Regions from separate parts of the Bacillus silvicola genome, predicted to be linked through region 2. Evidence: a T-box and tRNA genes for the amino acid it is inferred to sense, from the RefSeq annotation. Region 2 holds a T-box; the other holds one or more tRNA genes.
The links. The T-box of region 2 lies ahead of ACP6L7_RS13115 (tryptophan--tRNA ligase). A T-box ahead of a tRNA ligase gene usually reads a tRNA of that ligase, here a tRNA-Trp.
Positions count from the first base shown of each region.

Region 1 (3,373 bases), on a different contig from region 2:
TGGCTTATCATAAAATCATTTGCCTCTTCATACCAACCAATCTCTTGACATAAACGCAGAATACGTACTAGAGTTGGAATTTCATCTTTATGAAACTGCGGTAAACCCTTTACTTTATTCATTCCATATACGATAAATGCCGCTAAATTTTCTTCTTTATAAAACTCTTTTTCTTTCCATACTAATATAGTTCGCTCTTTCCCTTCACCTTTTGGATGACAAGGTACAAGCAAAGAAAATAACTTAGCGAAATTGTTTGGTTCTATATATGTATCTGTAACCAAATTCCAATTTGGATCGCCCTGTGCAGCCCTCATATAATTCCCCTTTCCTTTTTATCTATGTAGGAAATATTAATTCATTATTACATCATTAACAATAAATATCGTTATATTCAAAATCTATCATAATACTTATATCTATTAGTATATCATTTTTTCTCTCATTAAAAATTAGGAATAACAAATTTAAAAAAACTGTCGAAAATATTAACGCTATACTTATTATATAATGTCTCAGATACATCACGCTAACATATTAGTTTAATCCATATATACTAGAATAATGTATCTGATCTTTATACATAATTTATTCCATGTGCTCCGAGATTTCACTTAAAGCAAAGCCAGCTTGATCATCAGCCGATTCTCTTATAGCTAAATCACCTAGTGCTAGCATACCCACAAGTTGCCCACTCTCAACTACTGGTAAGCGTCTAATTTGATAATGTGCCATTAATTCTGTAGCTTTTTCAATCGAATCATCTGGAGAAACTGAAACAATGTTTGTTGTCATTATATTTGTAATTTTATTAGATCCAGGATGTTTTTCAGCAATCCCACGAACAACTAAGTCTCGATCAGTAACAAGCCCAACAACTTGTTCATTTTCAACAACAGGAATCAATCCAACCGATTCTTCCTTCATTTTTACAGCAGCCTCATATACATTATCTAACGGGGTACAATGTACAATATGAGTACTCATAAAGTCTCTAACTCGCGTCATTTTTATCTCCTCCTTTTAATACATACCATAGCTTTTCCTAAATCCCTTTATTTATTTGAGAAAAATAAGATGATAAAAAAGAGGCATACACATAATAAAAAAGAGTCAGCACATTGCTGACTCTTTTTTTATGACCCGTACGGGATTCGAACCCGTGTTACCGCCGTGAAAGGGCGGTGTCTTAACCACTTGACCAACGGGCCATGGCTCCGCAGGTAGGACTCGAACCTACGACCGATCGGTTAACAGCCGATAGCTCTACCACTGAGCTACTGCGGAATATATATGGTGGGCCTAAATGGACTCGAACCATCGACCTCACGCTTATCAGGCGTGCGCTCTAACCAGCTGAGCTATAGGCCCATATACTTTACAGGGGCAGTAGGAATCGAACCCACACTGGAGGTTTTGGAGACCTCAGTTCTACCTTTAAACTATGCCCCTAAATGATGCCGGCTAGAGGACTTGAACCCCCAACCTACTGATTACAAGTCAGTTGCTCTACCAATTGAGCTAAGCCGGCATAAAAAAAATGGTGGCTCGGGACGGAATCGAACCGCCGACACGAGGATTTTCAGTCCTCTGCTCTACCGACTGAGCTACCGAGCCAACATAAATGGCGGTCCCGACCGGGGTCGAACCGGCGATCTCCTGCGTGACAGGCAGGCATGTTAACCACTACACCACGGGACCATTGGTTGCGGGGACAGGATTTGAACCTGCGACCTTCGGGTTATGAGCCCGACGAGCTACCGTACTGCTCCACCCCGCGACGATATTATATTGTTTGAAAAAATGGAGGAGGTAGAGGGATTCGAACCCCCGCGCGACTCTCGCCGCCTGTCGGTTTTCAAGACCGATCCCTTCAGCCGAACTTGGGTATACCTCCATGAAGGAAAATCAATATTTTTTTATATGTAACTAAACCACTTTTTTTGAAAAAATGGAGGAGGTAGAGGGATTCGAACCCCCGCGCGATTCTCACCGCCTGTCGGTTTTCAAGACCGATCCCTTCAGCCGAACTTGGGTATACCTCCGACATATAAAAAATAAAGTGGAGCCTAGCGGGATCGAACCGCTGACCTCCTGCGTGCAAGGCAGGCGCTCTCCCAGCTGAGCTAAGGCCCCATGTTTTTGGGAAAATCGGGAAGACAGGATTTGAACCTGCGACCCCCTGGTCCCAAACCAGGTGCTCTACCAAGCTGAGCCACTTCCCGTTAATAAAAGCGCGCCCGAGAGGAGTCGAACCCCTAACCTCTTGATCCGTAGTCAAACGCTCTATCCAATTGAGCTACGGGCGCATATGGTGCCGAGGGCGGGGGTCGAACCCGCACGGTGGTCACCCACCGCAGGATTTTAAGTCCTGTGCGTCTGCCTGTTCCGCCACCCCGGCATGTCATATTGAAAATTGGAGCGGAAGACGGGATTCGAACCCGCGACCCCAACCTTGGCAAGGTTGTATTCTACCACTGAACTACTTCCGCAAGACATGTATGAGTTATTTTATTAAAAGTGCGGGTGAAGGGAGTCGAACCCCCACGCCAAAGGCGCCAGATCCTAAGTCTGGTGCGTCTGCCAATTCCGCCACACCCGCATATTTGATTAAAATGGTGAGCCATGAAGGATTCGAACCTTCGACCCTCTGATTAAAAGTCAGATGCTCTACCAACTGAGCTAATGGCTCTTAATGGCTGGGCTAGCTGGATTCGAACCAGCGCATGACGGAGTCAAAGTCCGTTGCCTTACCGCTTGGCTATAGCCCATTAATTAAGAATGGTGGAGGGGGGCAGATTCGAACTGCCGAACCCGAAGGAGCGGATTTACAGTCCGCCGCGTTTAGCCACTTCGCTACCCCTCCGACATATATGGTGGAGGATGACGGGATCGAACCGCCGACCCCCTGCTTGTAAGGCAGGTGCTCTCCCAGCTGAGCTAATCCTCCATTTTGCCTGGCAACGTCCTACTCTCACAGGGACAAGGTCCCAACTACCATCGGCGCTAGAGAGCTTAACTTCCGTGTTCGGTATGGGAACGGGTGTGGCCTCTCTGCCATCATTACCAGACTGTATTCATTTAAGACAAGAATCATTATAACTCATTCACCTTTGAAAGTCAACAAGTTTTTTATATTCTTTCAAAACTAGATAACATCGCTTCATATTATATGGTTAAGTCCTCGATCTATTAGTATTCGTCAGCTCCACATGTCACCATGCTTCCACCTCGAACCTATCAACCTGATCATCTTTCAGGGATCTTACTAGCTTACGCTATGGGAAATCTCATCTTGAGGGGGGCTTCATGCTTAGATGCTTTCAGCACTTATCCCTTCCGCACATAGCTACCCAGCTATGCCCTTGGCAGA
Region 1 covers NZ_JBNGVC010000013.1:408,509-411,881, forward strand. Annotated here, with positions in the region: gene ACP6L7_RS24265 (DUF3965 domain-containing protein) at 1-317, opposite strand, end outside; gene ACP6L7_RS24270 (CBS domain-containing protein) at 589-1,008, opposite strand; tRNA gene ACP6L7_RS24275 (tRNA-Glu) at 1,140-1,211, opposite strand; tRNA gene ACP6L7_RS24280 (tRNA-Asn) at 1,213-1,287, opposite strand; tRNA gene ACP6L7_RS24285 (tRNA-Ile) at 1,295-1,371, opposite strand; tRNA gene ACP6L7_RS24290 (tRNA-Trp) at 1,382-1,452, opposite strand; tRNA gene ACP6L7_RS24295 (tRNA-Thr) at 1,459-1,531, opposite strand; tRNA gene ACP6L7_RS24300 (tRNA-Phe) at 1,542-1,617, opposite strand; tRNA gene ACP6L7_RS24305 (tRNA-Asp) at 1,626-1,701, opposite strand; tRNA gene ACP6L7_RS24310 (tRNA-Met) at 1,704-1,780, opposite strand; tRNA gene ACP6L7_RS24315 (tRNA-Ser) at 1,805-1,897, opposite strand; tRNA gene ACP6L7_RS24320 (tRNA-Ser) at 1,953-2,045, opposite strand; tRNA gene ACP6L7_RS24325 (tRNA-Ala) at 2,064-2,136, opposite strand; tRNA gene ACP6L7_RS24330 (tRNA-Pro) at 2,152-2,225, opposite strand; tRNA gene ACP6L7_RS24335 (tRNA-Arg) at 2,236-2,309, opposite strand; tRNA gene ACP6L7_RS24340 (tRNA-Leu) at 2,313-2,401, opposite strand; tRNA gene ACP6L7_RS24345 (tRNA-Gly) at 2,418-2,492, opposite strand; tRNA gene ACP6L7_RS24350 (tRNA-Leu) at 2,522-2,602, opposite strand; tRNA gene ACP6L7_RS24355 (tRNA-Lys) at 2,617-2,692, opposite strand; tRNA gene ACP6L7_RS24360 (tRNA-Gln) at 2,697-2,771, opposite strand; tRNA gene ACP6L7_RS24365 (tRNA-Tyr) at 2,783-2,866, opposite strand; tRNA gene ACP6L7_RS24370 (tRNA-Val) at 2,875-2,950, opposite strand; rRNA gene rrf (5S ribosomal RNA) at 2,956-3,071, opposite strand; rRNA gene ACP6L7_RS24380 (23S ribosomal RNA) at 3,173-3,373, opposite strand, start outside.
Region 1: it has a tRNA-Trp gene. The T-box ahead of ACP6L7_RS13115 (tryptophan--tRNA ligase) is inferred to sense a tRNA for this amino acid. The anticodon was not compared.

Region 2 (3,373 bases):
CACCCATACCCATTCCAGGGAAACCACCCATACCCATTCCAGGAAAACCGCCCATACCCATTCCAGGGAAACCACCCATACCTGTTCCAGGGAAACCGCCCATACCCATTCCAGGGAAACCACCCATACCTGTTCCAGGGAAGCCACCCATACCCATTCCAGGAAAACCACCCATACCTGTTCCAGGGAAACCGCCCATACCCATTCCAGGAAAACCTATAATACGGTGAGAATCTAATGTCATGTTTCCACCTACTTTTTATAAATATTTCATACTCTTTTACATGCTATGCTTAAAGAAAATAAAGGAGCTTATTCTCATTTGAAATTAGGCAGACTAACTACTGATAAGTGGGGTTATGTGAACTTCATATGTATAGGATATAGATAAAAGGACTTTCAATCTTCGAATAAGAATTTATACAATGAATTGATAAACTGGGCAATCTGTTCATGTTAGAGTTTGTTATCATCAATCCTTTTAAACAAAAGATATAGTATTATCATTTCGAGAAGATTCTTTTATCTTCAGTTTTGGTAGCGATAAGGACTTTTGGGGAGGAGAAATCTATTACTCTTATTTAGTTTATAGTAAACAAATTAGTCTCATGCGTAGGCTTTTAATTCAATAATAGGTAGATTGCTTTCCTTTAGTTTGTAATCAAATATTAAATCGTCCATGCGAAAATTAGCATCTACTTCAAGAGAAATGAAAGTACCCCCTATTTCTACTTGATTTCCGTTCTCATTCTCAAAAGTGAGCGCACCTTCAAACGTTTCTATGTACTCATCGCAGGTGTATAAATATATAGCGATAGGTGTGAAATGTATAATTACCCCTAAAGTATCATCGTTAGTCTGAATATTTCTCTTAAACTTATCGATTTTTTTAGTAAACCAACCCATAACTTCACCCCGTTTTTGTATTGCAAAGAAATTCTGTATATATTGATTATATATGGTGTGGAATAAATCGGTAATGGTTATTGTTAAAATTCCAAATAAAGAAAACCAGAAAATTCAGTTTTATTAGAAGGGAAAATGTGATAAACTGTAAAAAATAACTAAAAAGCAATGAAAGAGAAGAGTACATATTCAAAACTTTTCAGAGAACTGATATGTGGTGGGAATCAGTAAGGGATGGATATGGAATGGGCTCTGGAGCTTCTCACTGAAATGAGTAGGTAAAGACGGTTACTTCACGTTATCGAAGTATGAAGTGAGCTAATGATAGCTAATTAAGGTGGTACCGCGGGAGTCTCTCGTCCTTTTTATAGGATGAGGGGCTCTTTTTATTTTATTTTGAGGAAGGAGGAGTTAGTGTGAGTGAAAAAATAATGTTAACAGGAATTAAGCCAACAGGTTATCCGCATTTAGGAAATTATATTGGTGCAATTAAACCAGCATTACAAATGTCAAAAAATAATGAAGGAAAAGCATTATATTTTATAGCTGACTATCATGCGTTAAATGCTGTGCATGATCCAGAAAAGTTCAGTAGTTATACGAAAGAGGTAGCAGCTACTTGGTTATCACTCGGACTTGGAGAAGATGTTATTTTTTACCGACAAACAGAAGTGCCGGAGATTTTAGAACTAGCTTGGATATTAGCTTGTCTAACTCCGAAAGGTCTTATGAACCGTGCTCATGCGTATAAAGCGAAAGTAGAGCAAAATAAAGAAGCAGGGTTAGAGGTCGATGCTGGAGTGAATATGGGATTATATACGTATCCGATTTTAATGGCGGCTGATATATTACTATTCCAAGCTACTCATGTACCAGTTGGAAAAGACCAAATTCAGCATATTGAAATTGCGCGTGATATTGCGACGTATTTTAATCATACATTCGGCACGACATTTACGCTTCCAGAGTATGTAGTGCAAGAAGAGGGTGCCATTTTACCCGGCCTTGATGGAAGAAAGATGAGTAAAAGTTATGGGAATGTGATCCCATTATTTGCAGAACAAGAAAAACTACGAAAGTTAATATTTAAAATCAAAACAGATTCTTCACTTCCAAATGAACCGAAAGAAATAGAAACGTTATTTACAATATATAAAGAATTCGCGACGAAAGATGAAATGCAGTCGATGCGTGAAAAGTATGAGACAGGCATTGGATGGGGAGATGTGAAAAAAGAGTTGTTTCGCGTTGTAGACCGCGAATTGGCTGGACCTCGGGAAAAATACGAAATGTATATGAATGAGCCGCATTTATTATATGAAGCGTTAGAAAACGGTGCTGAGAAGGCTCGTGAAATTGCGAAGATAAATTTAGCAGAAATTAAAAAACGGATTGGATTTGAGAGGGGGCGATGAGCGTTCCCTCGTTTTTCGATATAAATTATTCTTTATATCGATACGTAGAGCAAGGAGTTCGCACTTCTTTTCCAAACTTATTAGTTGCATATATTAAAAAGTATGCTAATATAGGGATACTTATTAAACGTGTTTAATAAGTATAATTGAAGTCACTTATTAAAGTTGTTTAATAAGTGTAATTCATTCTATAACGAAGGAGATGATTCTATGAAAACGGAAAAAGAAAAGATGTTGGCGGGAGAAATGTATATTGCGGATGACGAAGAATTAGTGGCTGATAGGGTGGAGACAAAACGTTTGACACGTCTTTATAACGAGGCTATGGAGACAGGAGATGAACAACGTTTTACTTTATTAAATCAGCTTTTAGGTTCTTCAGCTGACGGAAAAACCCACATTAATCCTGATTTTCGTTGTGATTACGGCTACAATATTCATGTTGGAAAGAGCTTTTTCGCAAATTTTAATTGTGTGATTTTGGATGTTTGTGAAGTACGAATCGGTGATAATTGTATGTTTGCACCTGGCGTTCACATTTATACTGCTACGCATCCGTTGCATCCGGTAGAGCGGAACTCTGGAAAAGAATATGGGAAGCCTGTAAAGATTGGTAACAATGTTTGGGTTGGCGGGGGAGCCATTATTAACCCTGGTATTTCAATTGGAGATAATGTTGTAATTGCTTCAGGGGCAGTTGTGACAAAAGATGTACCTAATAATGTAGTTGTTGGTGGTAACCCAGCTAAAGTTATTAAAACGATAGAAGAATAAAAGGTGTTTTCATCAGTGTGTAAATTAACGCATAAACAATTTGAAAGGTGTTTCATATGAAGAAAGATTTCGCGGAGAATGATACAAAGATACTACTTGCCTCTCGAAACGCTCTATTCCTCTTATTTGCTTTGCCAGGTGTCGCTTTTGCTACATGGATTTCTAGAACGGCAGCGGTGCGAGAGATTTTAGCAGTTTCAAATGCAGAAATGGGCTGGATTTTGTTCGGACTATCAGTCGGTTCAATAATTGGTTTACTGAGTGCAAGTCGCTTCATT
Region 2 covers NZ_JBNGVC010000012.1:247,493-250,865, reverse strand. Annotated here, with positions in the region: gene ACP6L7_RS13125 (hypothetical protein) at 1-244, opposite strand, end outside; gene ACP6L7_RS13120 (hypothetical protein) at 607-906, opposite strand; T-box leader at 1,066-1,273, shown strand; gene ACP6L7_RS13115 (tryptophan--tRNA ligase) at 1,323-2,321, shown strand; gene ACP6L7_RS13110 (maltose O-acetyltransferase) at 2,532-3,095, shown strand; gene ACP6L7_RS13105 (MFS transporter) at 3,152-3,373, shown strand, end outside.